DNA from 3 places in the Bacillus nitratireducens genome. Region 3 is predicted to be linked to each of the others. Evidence: predicted binding sites of a transcription regulator. Region 3 holds the regulator's gene; each other region holds the start of a gene.

Region 1 (4,558 bases), on a different contig from region 3:
AGCGCTGCATGGAATAGTTCACCGATATCTGGCGCATCAAGTTTGAAAATATCACGCTCTCTTAGCGATAAACCGTGCTGCGCGAAATGAGCGTACGCACAACGGTTAAATAATTCCATACGAGAAACGCTTCCCTTAATTGTATCTCCATATAAATCCCTACTTACAGCTGTACTTAATTTCTGTGCACGATTTCGGTAGAATAAACTTGATAACACGCGGCTACTTTTTTGCTTCCATTCATCGGAAGTAACGTAGAAATTATATACATCCCACCAAAAGTCTAAATTACCTTCAAATCCGTATCGCTTCCATGTTTGCAGCTGCTGCATGACATAAGACAATGTCACTTCTGGCGTTGCTACGTATGAAATTTGTTCCGAACGTGATAAGTCATTTACGTCATTTGTAATAAATGATTCTTTTACATCAGGGAACATTCTTTTTATTTTCTTAATAAAGCTAGACGCAAGTAATGTCTTCCCTTCCTCATCTGCAAGCGGACAAGAAATGTATAACTTCTCAGATGCTCTCGTCACCATTTGATACATAACGAACTGTTCTTCTAATAAAGTTTGTCTCGTCGTTGGTGCTAATTCGATACCTGCAGCGGTGAGAACATTTCTTTCTTCATCAGAAAGCATACCTTCATCCATAGGCGCTGCTGGAATCACACCTTCGTTTACTCCAATAATGAACGTCGCTTTAATATTTGATAATCTAGAATGATCAATATTAGCAACTAACACTTGATCTAGTGACGGCGGAATGTTCGCAAATTGAAGTGCCTCAAGACCTGTCGACATAACCTCCGTGAACATAGATAGTGACATTTTCTCCTCACCAAGCATCTCAACGAACGTATCAAGAAGATTCATCACTTCTTCCCATACTTGCTCATGGTCTGTCGCAAATAAGAAATCTCCATTTTCTTCTGCCCGAACACGTAATTCTTCTAGTTTTTTCGGAACGTCAAGCTCCTCTAAAAATAAATATACCGCTTCGCACATTTGCATAACTGTTCCAGCACGCTTCAGTCTTTTTTGCATACGAATAACTGGCGTTCTTACAACGTCGCGAAGTCGATTTATTTTCTCTTCCATTTCACGCTCACTGTCTGTTATCATTTCGCTCGCATCATCAAGAGAACGATAACGACGATACATCCACGGATCTTCAGAAGTCCATCTCTTCCCTTGTACACCATACGCTAAACAGTAGTTTTCAAACTCATCCATCTCTTCGCGCATCTCTTCTTTTCTTACGTCTAATGGATATAAAAGCTCTGTTTTCACGCAGCGGAACACTGCATCATAACGCCAATTCCCACTAATAATTTCTAATGCAGAACGAATGCATTCTACTAACGGATGATGTGACATTGGGCGTTTTTCATCGATGAAATGCGGGATATTATAATCCGTAAATAACGTTCGCATTACATCGTAATAACTTTCTCCGTTACGAAGAAGGACTGCGATATCTCGGTAACGATAGTCTTCATCCGCCACAAGTCTTCTAATTTCACGAGCTACACCTTCTACTTCAGCTCGTAAATTAGCTGCTGTACTGATTGTCACACTCGCTTCACCATGAAATTTTTCATTTGGACGTGCTTCGTAGTACGTTTCTAAATGTGCTAATGCTTGCGAATGAAAACGCGGCTGTTCCATCAGCGGAATTGTTTTTTCAATTTCTATTTTCTCTTCACGCGCTACTTGTTTTATTCGTTCATACGTTAACGTCGTTTCATAAAATAAATCTAGTTCATTCACTGGCTGCGCTAACGTTTTTTCATCTATCGTTAATGTTATTGTTACTCTAGTTCCTAATTTCATTAACCCTCTAACAATTTCTAGCTCTTGAGGGGAAAACGAATGGAATCCATCTATATAAATTTCCGCGCCTTTTACATACTCAGAGTCTGAAAGCTTCTCAATTAATAATTGTAAGTAGTCTTCTGAATCTAAATATTTTCCGATTAAAGCACGTTCGAAATCATCATATAATAACTGTAAATCATACACTTTATTCGCTAGCAGCTTTTGCTCTGCACTACTACTATGCGCATCTAATTGTTGCCACATTTCATATACGTTAGATGGCGTCACATTATAACGTTTAAACTCCGCAATCATACTACCAAGATGTTCAAAGAAACCGTTTTGCTCCGCTGCTTTTTGAAACACCGATAATCCATCTTTACGAGATTCTACAATTTTACGAAGTAACATATGTACACCGGCTTCATCAATATGAAGACGACTCGCTCCGCCAACTTCTTGCAGCACCTTCCACGCTAACCGTGAAAAACTAAAAACTTGTGCCCGAATAGAACCTCTAACATCCTCACTACCAATTAACGCCTGCTGCGTTTGGAATGTCATCTGTTCTGGCACAAGATATAATATTGTTTTCCCTCTTGGGCGCTGCTTTAACTCTTCTTGCACTTCGTGTAAACAAAGTGTACTTTTTCCACTTCCAGCTCTACCAATCACAAATCGAAGTGACATGTAACCCCACCTTTCACTTACATAACGAACGTTAGTTTGCTACCATAATTGTATTATAGGACACGAAAAAAGACAAACTGAGCTGTTTGTCTTTTCCTATACTTCACTTTATTATATCAACCTTTTGAAAAATTCGTTTGCACCTCTCGAATCGGCCAATATCGTAAATCAACTTTACCGACAACTGTATCAGCTTTCACAAAACCGAAGTGCCTACTATCCCAGCTACCGAGGCGGTTGTCGCCAACTACAAAAATAGAACCAGGTGGTACAAACTTTTCTTTCGTTAATTCTTCTAATTTAAAATCACCTGTTAATTGCCTTCCATTTATCTCTTTCTTATACGCCTCTAAATAAGGTTCCTCCACGAATTGTCCGTTTATATATAGTTTATCATGCTTATATTCGATATGATCCCCAGGTAAACCGATAATTCGCTTTACATAGTCCTCTTTTTTATTCGCATGAAAAACGACGACATCAAATCGATTCAAGTCCCCTACTTGATAACTCACCTTATTCACAACGAGCATATTGCCATCTTGCAATGTCGGCATCATTGACTTCCCCTCTACAACGTACGTTGAAAAGAAAAACGTTCGAAAAAATATAGCTAATAGTACACCAATTAAAATTGTTCTTATCCACTCTAGCCCTTCTTTTTTCAAAGTTTTCTTCATTCGCTTCTCCCCTCACCCTTTAATAATGAAGCTTGTATTTATAAAGTGAAACTTAATCGGTGGGGGTTTTGTTCATCCCCCACCGATTATTAGTTGAACCAATCGGGCATTTACGGGCAGTTTGATCTCCCACCTAACTTCTTTACTTCAGTCGAATTTTTTGGTGGGAGTTTTACTGCCCGTTAATGCGGGACAAAGAAGACTTTTCCTAATGTAGTTCTAACTTTACTTCAATTTTTTTACCTACATACCATAAAATAAAAATAACAACGCCCACAATAACTGATTTCAACGGCTTATGAATAAACGACATTAAATCATGACCGATATACGTTAAAATAAAGATCATAACAAGCTTTCCGAATGCTAATGCTAGTCCAAACTGTTTTACGCTAACGCGAGACAAACCAGCTACAACGTTTATAAGCGCAGATGGTGTGAACGGAAAACAAAATATAACAAAGATTGGCGCGAATCCTTTTCTTTCAATCCATCCCATCGCTTTTCGCACTCTCTCATGCTTATTTACAAAAGAAAAGAAACGACTTCTTCCAAAGCTACGAATGATGAAAAATACAAGCATTGCACCAATTACTGATCCAAGCCACGAATAAAGAAAACCGAACCAAAAACCAAATGCAACAGCATTCGCCAGTACAAACACAATGAGAGGCAATGCTGGAATAAGCGCCTCTATCATCGGTAAACCAATCCCAAGAAGCGGCCCGAATGCTTTATAACTTTCAACAATGTGATCCATATTTTCTGGTGAAAAATATTCTTTGATTGTCTGAAAATCCATTCTACACTTTACCCCTTTACTCTAATTACTACCCCTACTGTATCATTGCTTATATGAAAGAGGAAATGGTAGATATGACATATGGAGATGTAATTATTAAGTTTCCATATCTTCCTCTAGAATTCCTTCATTATTATGCTATGATAATCTTTCAATATTCGACAAGACATGAGAATAGTTTAGACACCACGCTCAGATTATAACTTAACGGTTACATATTATAAAAAAGAAGAAACTACAGAAAGTGTCAATCTGTAGTGTCAAAAAAATCTCCTTACTACCTGTATGGAAATGAGTAATGACAAATAATTGTTGTACCTTCAAATAATTATCCTTTTCTAATGACTAGTTCTTACAAGAAACCTTTTTAGTAAGCGAATACTATCAATCACGATAAGTATTAATAAATACAAGAAAGATAGTATTAGTACTGTACTCGGAATAGTTAACATTCGAAATTTGTATAAAAACTTATCAATCGTATATATATCTTGCTCATCAGTTATCGTGCTAGGAGTGAATATAAGGTAATCCTTCCAATTATCTATCCAAGTTAAACTAAC
Region 2 (4,558 bases), on a different contig from region 3:
AATACGGTCGATTTTATGTATCAAGGTTATGTGAAAGAAATGAAGAAACGTAGTATCCCATTTGGGAATTATGCATTTTGTCGTTTTATATCTATTTCAGATGCAAAAAAAGAAGCGCAAGATTTTTGGAATCGTGGCGATAAAAATGCTAAATTTTGGGTAGCAGACGTAGAAGTTCAAACAATGGTAGATATGCAAGGCGGGACTCAAGCATTTATTGATGAATTACGCCGATTAGGTGCAAAAAAAATTGGTTTATATGTAGGACATCACACGTATGTATCATTTGGAGCACGCAATATTGATGCTGATTTTATATGGATTCCTCGTTATGGAGGGAATAAACCAGCATATCCTTGTGATATTTGGCAATATACTGATTCAGGAAATGTTCCTGGTATCGGAAAATGTGATTTGAATCAATTAATTGGGAATAAAAATCTTTCTTGGTTTATAGGTTCAAATCAAACAAATCAATCTAGTATTGGAGATAGTAAGCAACCAAATGGAATTGGTATTGCAGTTTCAAAATATGATGATGGATACGGTATTAATTTATATGAGAACCCTGCGAATCCACAGTTTACAGGAAGACTTACGAAAAAAATCCCATATATAATCTATAAAGGTTATTGGGGAGGTGGCGAAAAAGATATGATTTGTTTAGGTGGAGAACAACAGTGGGCTAAGTTAGAGCATTTTAATGTGCAATGGTACTATGCGTACTCAAAATACACACCTGGATATGAAATTAGAACGTACGATGGACCAAACGGGAATGATACAGGTGCGGTCGATGGGAAAATTCCTTATCGTATTTGGAATCGTCAGGATGGATATGTAGATCTAGGTGGAAACAAATGGATCAAAGAAGAACATGTTCAGATTAAATGATGTGAAAAAATCGGATTCATGCCAGCTTATAGTGTTTAATAAAGCTTGCCGCTGACATGAAGAGAAATACTTGCGGAAAACACATTAATTTCACAATAGCGCTGTATAGTTCCTAATATACAATTATCAAAGTGAGGTATTTGAATTGAAAAAGAATAAGTTATTTATGGGAACTATTATTACATGTGTGGCGCTAGCATTGTCTGCGTGTGGTTCCTCAGAAAATGTTGCAACATCAAAAGTAGGAAACGTGACAGAGAAAGAGTTAAGTAAAGAATTAAGGCAAACATATGGAAAAAGTACTTTATCTCAAATGATGTTAAATAAGGCATTGCTAGATAAATATGAAGTTTCAGATGAAGAAGCTAAAAAACAAGTAGACGCAGCAAAGGAACAAATGGGTGACAAGTTTGAAGTGGCTTTAGAGCAAGTAGGGTTAAAAAATGAGGATGAACTAAAAGAGAAAATGAAGCCAGAAATTGCACTTGAGAAAGCGATTAAAGCGACTGTCACAGATAAAGATGTGAAAGATAACCATAAACCTGAAATGAAGGTAAGTCACATTTTAGTGAAAGATGAAAAAACTGCGAAAGAAGTAAAAGAGAAAATAAATAATGGTGAAGATTTTACTACTTTAGCGAAACAATATTCGGAAGATACTGGTTCAAAGGAACAGGGCGGAGAAATTGCTGGTTTTGCTCCTGGTCAAACTGTGAAAGAGTTTGAGGAAGCTGCGTATAAATTAGATGCAGGACAAGTAAGTGAACCGATAAAAACATCTTATGGTTATCATATAATAAAAGTGACGGATAAAAAAGAATTGAAACCATTTGATGAAGTAAAAGATACGATTCGAAAAGATTTAGAACAACAAAGACTGCAAGATGCGACAGGTAAATGGAAACAACAAGTAATCAATGATCTATTGAAAGAAGCGGATATTAAAGTAACAGATAAAGAATTTAAAGATACATTTAAATTCTTAGATGAGAAATAAGGTTTAGAAGAAAAACAGAGATTTAGCATAATGCTATATTTCTGTTTTTTTATTTTCAATAGAAAAGGGAACTCATATAGAGTTCCCTTTTCGCGTTAGTGTGTGAGTTATAAATAAATAGTAAGACAACACAATATTACATTTAAATATTAAGAATTACAATGGGAAATTTTGGATGTAGATAAAAGGAATAAGCAATTTAATTCGCAAAATGTTGAAATGATAATGTTTTGTTAATTAATCTTGTTAAATATAAACTAAATATATTTTTTGTATTTTCTTAGAAAATGAATAGAAGACATAATTTAAAGAATGATACATACCCTATTATCGGAGAGTAAATTGACTTTATACGAAATGAAATGTAGAACTCTTTTTATTGCAAAAAGTGTTCTACATTATGATATGAATAATTTTAGATTTACTAAATTATTAAATTAACTTGGAGGAGAATATATGAAAGTTATTTTTAAAAGAGAAGGCGGAGGGAAAATTTTCGAATCAGCTAATGAAAATATAAGTATTCTACTAGATGTATTAAAAGAAACAAAAGGGATAAAGATTGGGATGATTGAGTATGAAGTATTAGAATTTAAACTGGAATATTATCGGAATCCGAAAAAAACAGAAACAGAGAGAGAATTACATATTATTATGAAACCTAAACTTAATCAATAGAGAAAATAAAGTAATGAAATGATTAGTTTTGATTTTGTTCGTCCTTACTGATTCATAATAAAAGTATATGCTTATGTCGTTGGATGGTTAATGAATAGTAAAACTAAAACTTCTTTTATCTATGCAGGAGATGAATGTATAAATGTATTTATAAAGTGCTTTGTTTAACAATATTGGAGGAGTTAAAAATAAGTTTAGCTAGTTATAGGCTGTAATGTAGAAGTGCCGTTAACCTCTGAAGATTCCAATGATTTAATCATAATTGGACCGTGCTTTTCAGATGAAGGTTTACTTGAAGTTGTAAAAGAGCATCAATTTCAAATAAATTATATTTACGAAGTATCATCAGGATGGGTAATTGAACTAGTTGAGTGGCAAAGCTTAAAAGAGAAGGAAGAAGCTCAAAATAAACTTTTAATTTTATGCTCAATTATGAAAGAGTATTTAAAAGAAGGGGAATACTTTGAATTATTTAGTTGTTGGGTTGGTGATGAAGATCAGAAAAAAGTTTGGGAATTAAACTTGAAAATAAATCATTTTGATGTAGCTGAAATTTGTATTCCAGAAAGAACGTTAGTTAGGATAGAAAAGTAGAAAAATAAAAGCGACTCCACATTGGGTGGAGTCGCTTTTATTGTTGCTACACGTATTCAATGATGCGATAGGAAGTGCAAAGAAAATTGATTAATAATAGGAAGTAATAAATGAGTATGGATAAACTTCATAGATTAAAGTTACATTTTGTTTGAAAAATTTACATGTTGCACTACCTAAAGAACGTTCGTTCGTGTATAATAAGAACAAACGTTCTTTAGGTAGTGGAGATTTCTACAAATTCATAAATAGTTTTGAATTGGAAAGCTACGCTATATATTAAATAAGAGATGGACAAAGTGTATTTAGAAGTGAAATTTCTATTTTGTGAATGGATAGATATAGAAAATTGAGGAGTAAAGAAAATGAATTATGTAAATATTCAAGAAAAAGGAAGAGAGTGGGTTCCGTTTACAGTAATGTCGGAACAATTATTGAGTATGAAAAAAATTATTGGAGAGAAATTAAAAGTCCAAAGACCGCTAATAACGAATGAAGCGAAAGAAAGTATTTCAGACAAGTTATTAACTTCATTATTGTCTGAAGAAGAGATGTTAGTGACATATTTTGAAGAAGGATACATACTTACAAGTTATATGACAGTGGTTCATATAAATCCTATTCAACAAATTGTAAAATGTACAGATGCATTTTATAAAACATATATATTTTCTACAATGGACATAATTGATGTAACCTAAAAGAAGCTGAATTTTGAAATTTAGCTTTTTTAATTTGTCTCGCTATTGGCGGGCAGTTAGATTCATACCCCAAAATTTGACTGTACGTCAGGCTGCCTGCAAAAGCCCAATTGTTATGGGTTAATAGTCAATGGATAATGGACAAACCCCTTACTATTTTGAAGCGGTGAAGAATGAAATGAAAAAGCAGCTAGATGCAAACTAGCTGCTTAGCCCCAGGGAAAGGGAGAAAAAGATTGGGTACTCAAAAAATCAACGATAGCTGTTTATCAGCCTGAGTATAGTATAGACAAATTTAAAAATATTATACAGATCTGGTTAGGCCGTACCAACTTGGTTTTGATCTGCTAAATCAGAATCAAATGTATTAGTCGCGCTAACCCCACTAAAAGTGTTCACAACGAAACCAACGTTAGATGCGCCAGAACCGTTATAAGCTTTTGTATTCTCTTTTGGAGAAACGTTATAGAAATCACCTAAGTTGAAAGACCCGTTACTATTTTGTACAACTAAATTCCCAACAACTGAGGGCATAATTTTCACCTACTTTATAAGTAATTGTTTGCACTACTATATGAAGGTATAGTCTAATTGGTTCGTTTGACAAATATTGTGGGATATGAAAACGTTTGAAGCTTTATTTAATTAATTGGGCAAAAAGTATGTTAGAATTAACGAAGAGTTGAATTTTAAA
Region 3 (4,558 bases):
ATAAGCCATTGGTGCTGCACCCATTGGCATTCCTGGGTGACCAGAGTTTGCTTTTTCAATCGCATCAATGGATAATGTGCGAATCGTGTTGATAGAAAGTTGTTCGATTGAATGTGACATGCTATTCTTCCCTTCGCGTATGTTAGTAAACGTTTTATACATTTATATGATAGCTTCCCACGCAAGATTATACAACATGTATCGACAAATATGTTGATGTTTTTTTGATATTTTATAAAAAAATCAATGTTTCCGGGAATGTATGGGCATTCAATATGACATACTTTTTTATTGTTTTTATTTTAAAAAGAAAGGGAATTATCTGTATTTTTATGCAATATCATTAAATCCAAAAATAAAAAATGTATATTTAACCTTTCATTACTGCGCGTGGCAAATGAATAGAAGGCTCTAACTAAAAATAAAGAAGAGTGTTCTCCCTTTGAATCGAAATAAAATCAATAATAATTACCATCAAAGTAACACATGCACAAGACCATATTTTAAGCTTAGCGCAAATATGAAGAGCACATTAATTTCAACCACGCACTCCTACTAATCATAAAACAAATTGCACAAGCATATTCTCCTCGCATCTATTTTATCCTGCCTAAAGAATTACTGTATATACAATCTACTTGAATCTACTTGCAATCATTGCTTCTAATAACGCTATGTCAACCAATTCGATTTATTCACATATTACCTTCGCAACAAGTACATAATAAAAGACATATCAATTGATATGTCTAAATTCACCACTCACTATGTATTGAAACGATTGAAGTAGCATTACAACCGGAAAGCTATTACTCACGTATCTTTCTATTAATATCAAAAAAGACGGGCTATGCCCATCTTTTAATTTAATTTTGCATTATCTTGCTTTTTTAAAGCTTTCAATTTCGTCGGTGTAACATCCGTGCCTTCTTCGTTAACGACTTTAATTCCTTTTAATTCGTTTAACATATTTTGACGAAATCCTTTTAAATATTGTTCACGTAGCGATTGGCGCTCACGTTGTTCTTCTTCAGTTAAGCCTTCAGCTTTTGCTTTTTTCGCTAAGAAGTTAATGCGTTCAATGAGTTCGTGACTTGGCATCTCGAATCCCCCTTCTACTCAAAACTGATTATTATCATACAATAGTTAGTCCTCTTTATCAAGCAATTGCTTTGTATATTCTACATATCTTCGATGTACAGTTGCTTTTGAAACATCATGACCAAAACCACGAAGTGTTGCTGCAATTTCTTCAAAAGTTAATTCATTCCGGCGTAAACGTACAATTTCCTCAATTGGTACTTCTTTTTTCTCACGTCCTATACTTAAATGACGATTTTTCAAATTATTCTCTGGGCGAAACCCTTTCTCTACCGCCCTTTGCATGCCACGCTTAATTTTCAAATTGTGAATCTTCCTTTGATACTCTTCCACGATTCCAATGATATCCAATACCATCGAGTCAGAATCTGAAAGTTGTAATTCACCATTATGCGTATGTGTATATACTTTTATTCCTTCTTTATGTAAACAATGCATTAATGCAATCTTCGCATTCCCTCTACCAAGACGCGTTTCATCTTGTATTAGAAGTACATCAACTTGTTCATCTCGAATTGTATCTAATACTTCTAATATGCCATCACGTTCAATTGTATAGCCACTAGCCTGCTCCTCAATCACCTTTGTCACATTCATTTGATAGCGCTCAGCTAAATGCAATAATTCATCCTTTTGACGCAATAATGATGTTTCTTGTGCTTCTTTTGTTGTACTGACACGCGCATAAACAATTGCATTCATTTTGAACCCTTCTTTCTCGCTTTATTTTCCCTCTAGTGTATCATAAATCTTCCTTTTGTTCGAACTTATGTTTGTAGAATGTTTTTTCGCATGTTATACTTATTAATAAGAAAAATGAAAGAAAACGAGGTGTTAGAAAACATGGAAAAGTTAACGAAACGCCAGCAAGACATTCTCGACTTTATTAAGCTAAAAGTACAAGAAAAAGGATATCCACCTTCCGTACGTGAAATCGGTCAAGCAGTCGGCCTCGCTTCTAGTTCTACAGTGCACGGACATTTATCACGACTAGAAGAAAAAGGATATATTCGACGCGATCCAACAAAACCACGCGCAATTGAAATTTTAGGTGACAACCGAATGGAAACAGAAACACAATCTGTTATTCAAGTTCCAATCGTCGGAAAAGTTACTGCCGGTTTACCGATTACAGCAGTCGAAAGTGTAGAAGATCACTTCCCACTTCCAGCTAGTATCGTTGCTGGAGCAGATCAAGTGTTTATGTTACGCATTTCTGGAGATAGCATGATTGACGCTGGTATTTTTGATGGAGATTTAGTTGTAGTTCGCCAACAACAGTCTGCATACAACGGTGAAATTGTAGTTGCTTTAACAGAAGATAACGAAGCAACTGTTAAACGTTTCTATAAAGAAAAAGATCATTTCCGTCTACAACCGGAAAACTCTTCACTAGAACCTATCATTTTAAAACAAGTGTCAGTTATCGGAAAAGTAATCGGCGTATATCGTGATTTACATTAAAAATATAAAAAGAAGATAATCCCCTTATTTATATAGGGGATTATCTTCTTTTTATATTTTGATAGATTTCCGTTTACTCAAAAGAATGCATTACCTTAATTATTAACGCGTTTCAATAGTAACATCTCCAGCAGCTGTTTTACCGCTAATTTTTTTACTCCCATTACCAATTGTTATATTTTGATTTTCTTCATTAAAAATTGTCACGTCTCCAGCAGCACTTTGCCCCGTTATAACTGCATCTTGTGGTTTTTCCAACAAAGTAATATCTACATCTCCAGCAGTTGAACTTGCCTCTACATCATATTTTGGATCATGATCCATAATATATACATCTCCGCTAGCCGTTTTTGCTGTTACTTTCCCTATTACTTTTTTAAAGCTCACCTCACCAGCTTTTGTAGATCCCTCCACACTCTTAGCTGTTACATGTTTCAAATCCACTTCTCCTGCGAGTGTTTCAACACTTACGCGGTCACTTTTCACATTACTTATTTCTATTTGTCCAGCGGATGAATTTACTTTTATCTCTTGATAAGAACGTTCAGGTACTAATATAGTCAATGTAGGCGTTCGAAATCCAAAATTGTAAAATGAAAAATCAAATGAAACACCTTTTTCTATTTCCCCTATGACTTTTAATGTATCACCATCTTCAGCAATACGAATTTCCTGTTTACTTACGTCCCCTGTTTGCTTTACATAAAAAGAGGAATCAGGAGATTTTTGGACAACAATATCTCCTGCATCTAACTTAACTTCTACATTTTTTAGCGTTTCGTTCTTAATTACGTCCTCTTTATCTCCTTTTTCTGCAGTTTTTACTGCTTTTTCATATGTTTGTGAAATCCCTATTACTCCAATAATGATACAAGCGATAGCTACTAATAATATCTTTTTCATCATCTACTCCCCTTTTATCATTTTGAAGTTCCATACTACATAGCGTACACATAATCTTTTAAACCACTTCGTACTATAATAAGCTACAATACATAACAACAAACCTACTCCAACAAACGTTATACTAACGAAAAGATCCAACCATATAAACGTACCCATAAATATTTTTATAATAACGAAAAATGGTGTCACTACACTAGCAATACCACCGACCCAAAATGAAAATATAAAACCGATAATTGCAACTAACGGGCCTAATACAATAATAAAATTAAACAAACTAAGTCCAATCGCTGCCATGACAGCTCTTGTTATATTCGAAGTCGATGGATCCTTTTTCATCTCATCAAAGCGATACAACGCAAGCAAGTCTTTCGCAATTACCTTTGGAGAGCCAAGTCCCTTTATTATTTCTGATTCAGTTTTCCCCTCTTCCATCCCAAACTGAAAGTGCTCTTCATAATCAAATAAAATATCTTGTCGCTCTTCTTCTGGTAACTTTCTAAGATGACTTGATAATTCTTTAAGAAACTGCTCTTTACTCATCCCATTCCACCCCTTCAATAATTTCTTGAACACCTTTAGCAAAATCACGCCACTCTGTTACTAATAACGTAAGTTGCATCTCCCCTTGCTCTGTTAGTTGATAATATTTACGGGGCGGTCCTTCCGTGGATTCTTTTAAATATGTTTGAAAATATCCCTCTTTCGTTAAACGACGTAATAGCGGATATACAGAACCTTCCGATATTAAAAATTTATTTGAAATTTGCTGAACAAGTTCATAACCATAACAATCCTTACGTTTTACAAGCGCCAATACACACAGTTCTAACACACCTTTTTTAAATTGAACGTTCAAGGACAATCCCCCTTTCTTATTTCAGTACTGTTCAATACACGGCACCTGTTTTATCCATAATATACCACTTAGTACTGTTTATTGCAAGGTACTATATTTTCAAACTTTAATTTATCACTAAACACATCCACAACATCAAACACTGAGCAAAACATACAATATTGAAGAAATACAATAGTATTTTAAATAATCTCCGTGATTTTTCCGAGCATCTCGCGGACAGCTATT

What was found. Region 3 encodes LexA, which represses DNA repair genes until DNA is damaged. Its sites were predicted from a motif close to CGAACATATGTTCG; they were not measured.
Region 1: a site for LexA is predicted at 2,539-2,552, ahead of addB (helicase-exonuclease AddAB subunit AddB). Genes of this name have one in related genera too.
Region 2: a site for LexA is predicted at 3,344-3,357, ahead of Q3V31_RS27060 (YolD-like family protein). Genes of this name have one in related genera too.

What each region holds. Positions count from the first base shown of each region.
Region 1 is NZ_JAUMJO010000001.1:1,063,653-1,068,210, forward strand. It holds gene addB (helicase-exonuclease AddAB subunit AddB) at 1-2,513, opposite strand, end outside; gene lepB (signal peptidase I) at 2,630-3,193, opposite strand; gene Q3V31_RS05645 (TVP38/TMEM64 family protein) at 3,402-3,995, opposite strand; gene Q3V31_RS05650 (DUF4306 domain-containing protein) at 4,334-4,558, opposite strand, start outside.
Region 2 is NZ_JAUMJO010000011.1:8,803-13,360, forward strand. It holds gene Q3V31_RS27040 (glycoside hydrolase family 25 protein) at 1-894, shown strand, start outside; gene Q3V31_RS27045 (peptidylprolyl isomerase PrsA) at 1,040-1,891, shown strand; gene Q3V31_RS27050 (hypothetical protein) at 2,348-2,569, shown strand; partial or broken gene Q3V31_RS27055 (hypothetical protein) at 2,758-3,163, shown strand; gene Q3V31_RS27060 (YolD-like family protein) at 3,529-3,864, shown strand; gene gerPF (spore germination protein GerPF) at 4,183-4,398, opposite strand.
Region 3 is NZ_JAUMJO010000002.1:510,660-515,217, reverse strand. It holds gene tkt (transketolase) at 1-120, opposite strand, end outside; gene Q3V31_RS08980 (DUF896 domain-containing protein) at 862-1,101, opposite strand; gene Q3V31_RS08975 (YneB family resolvase-like protein) at 1,147-1,803, opposite strand; gene lexA (transcriptional repressor LexA) at 1,945-2,565, shown strand; gene Q3V31_RS08965 (DUF4097 family beta strand repeat-containing protein) at 2,668-3,468, opposite strand; gene Q3V31_RS08960 (DUF1700 domain-containing protein) at 3,472-4,014, opposite strand; gene Q3V31_RS08955 (PadR family transcriptional regulator) at 4,007-4,330, opposite strand.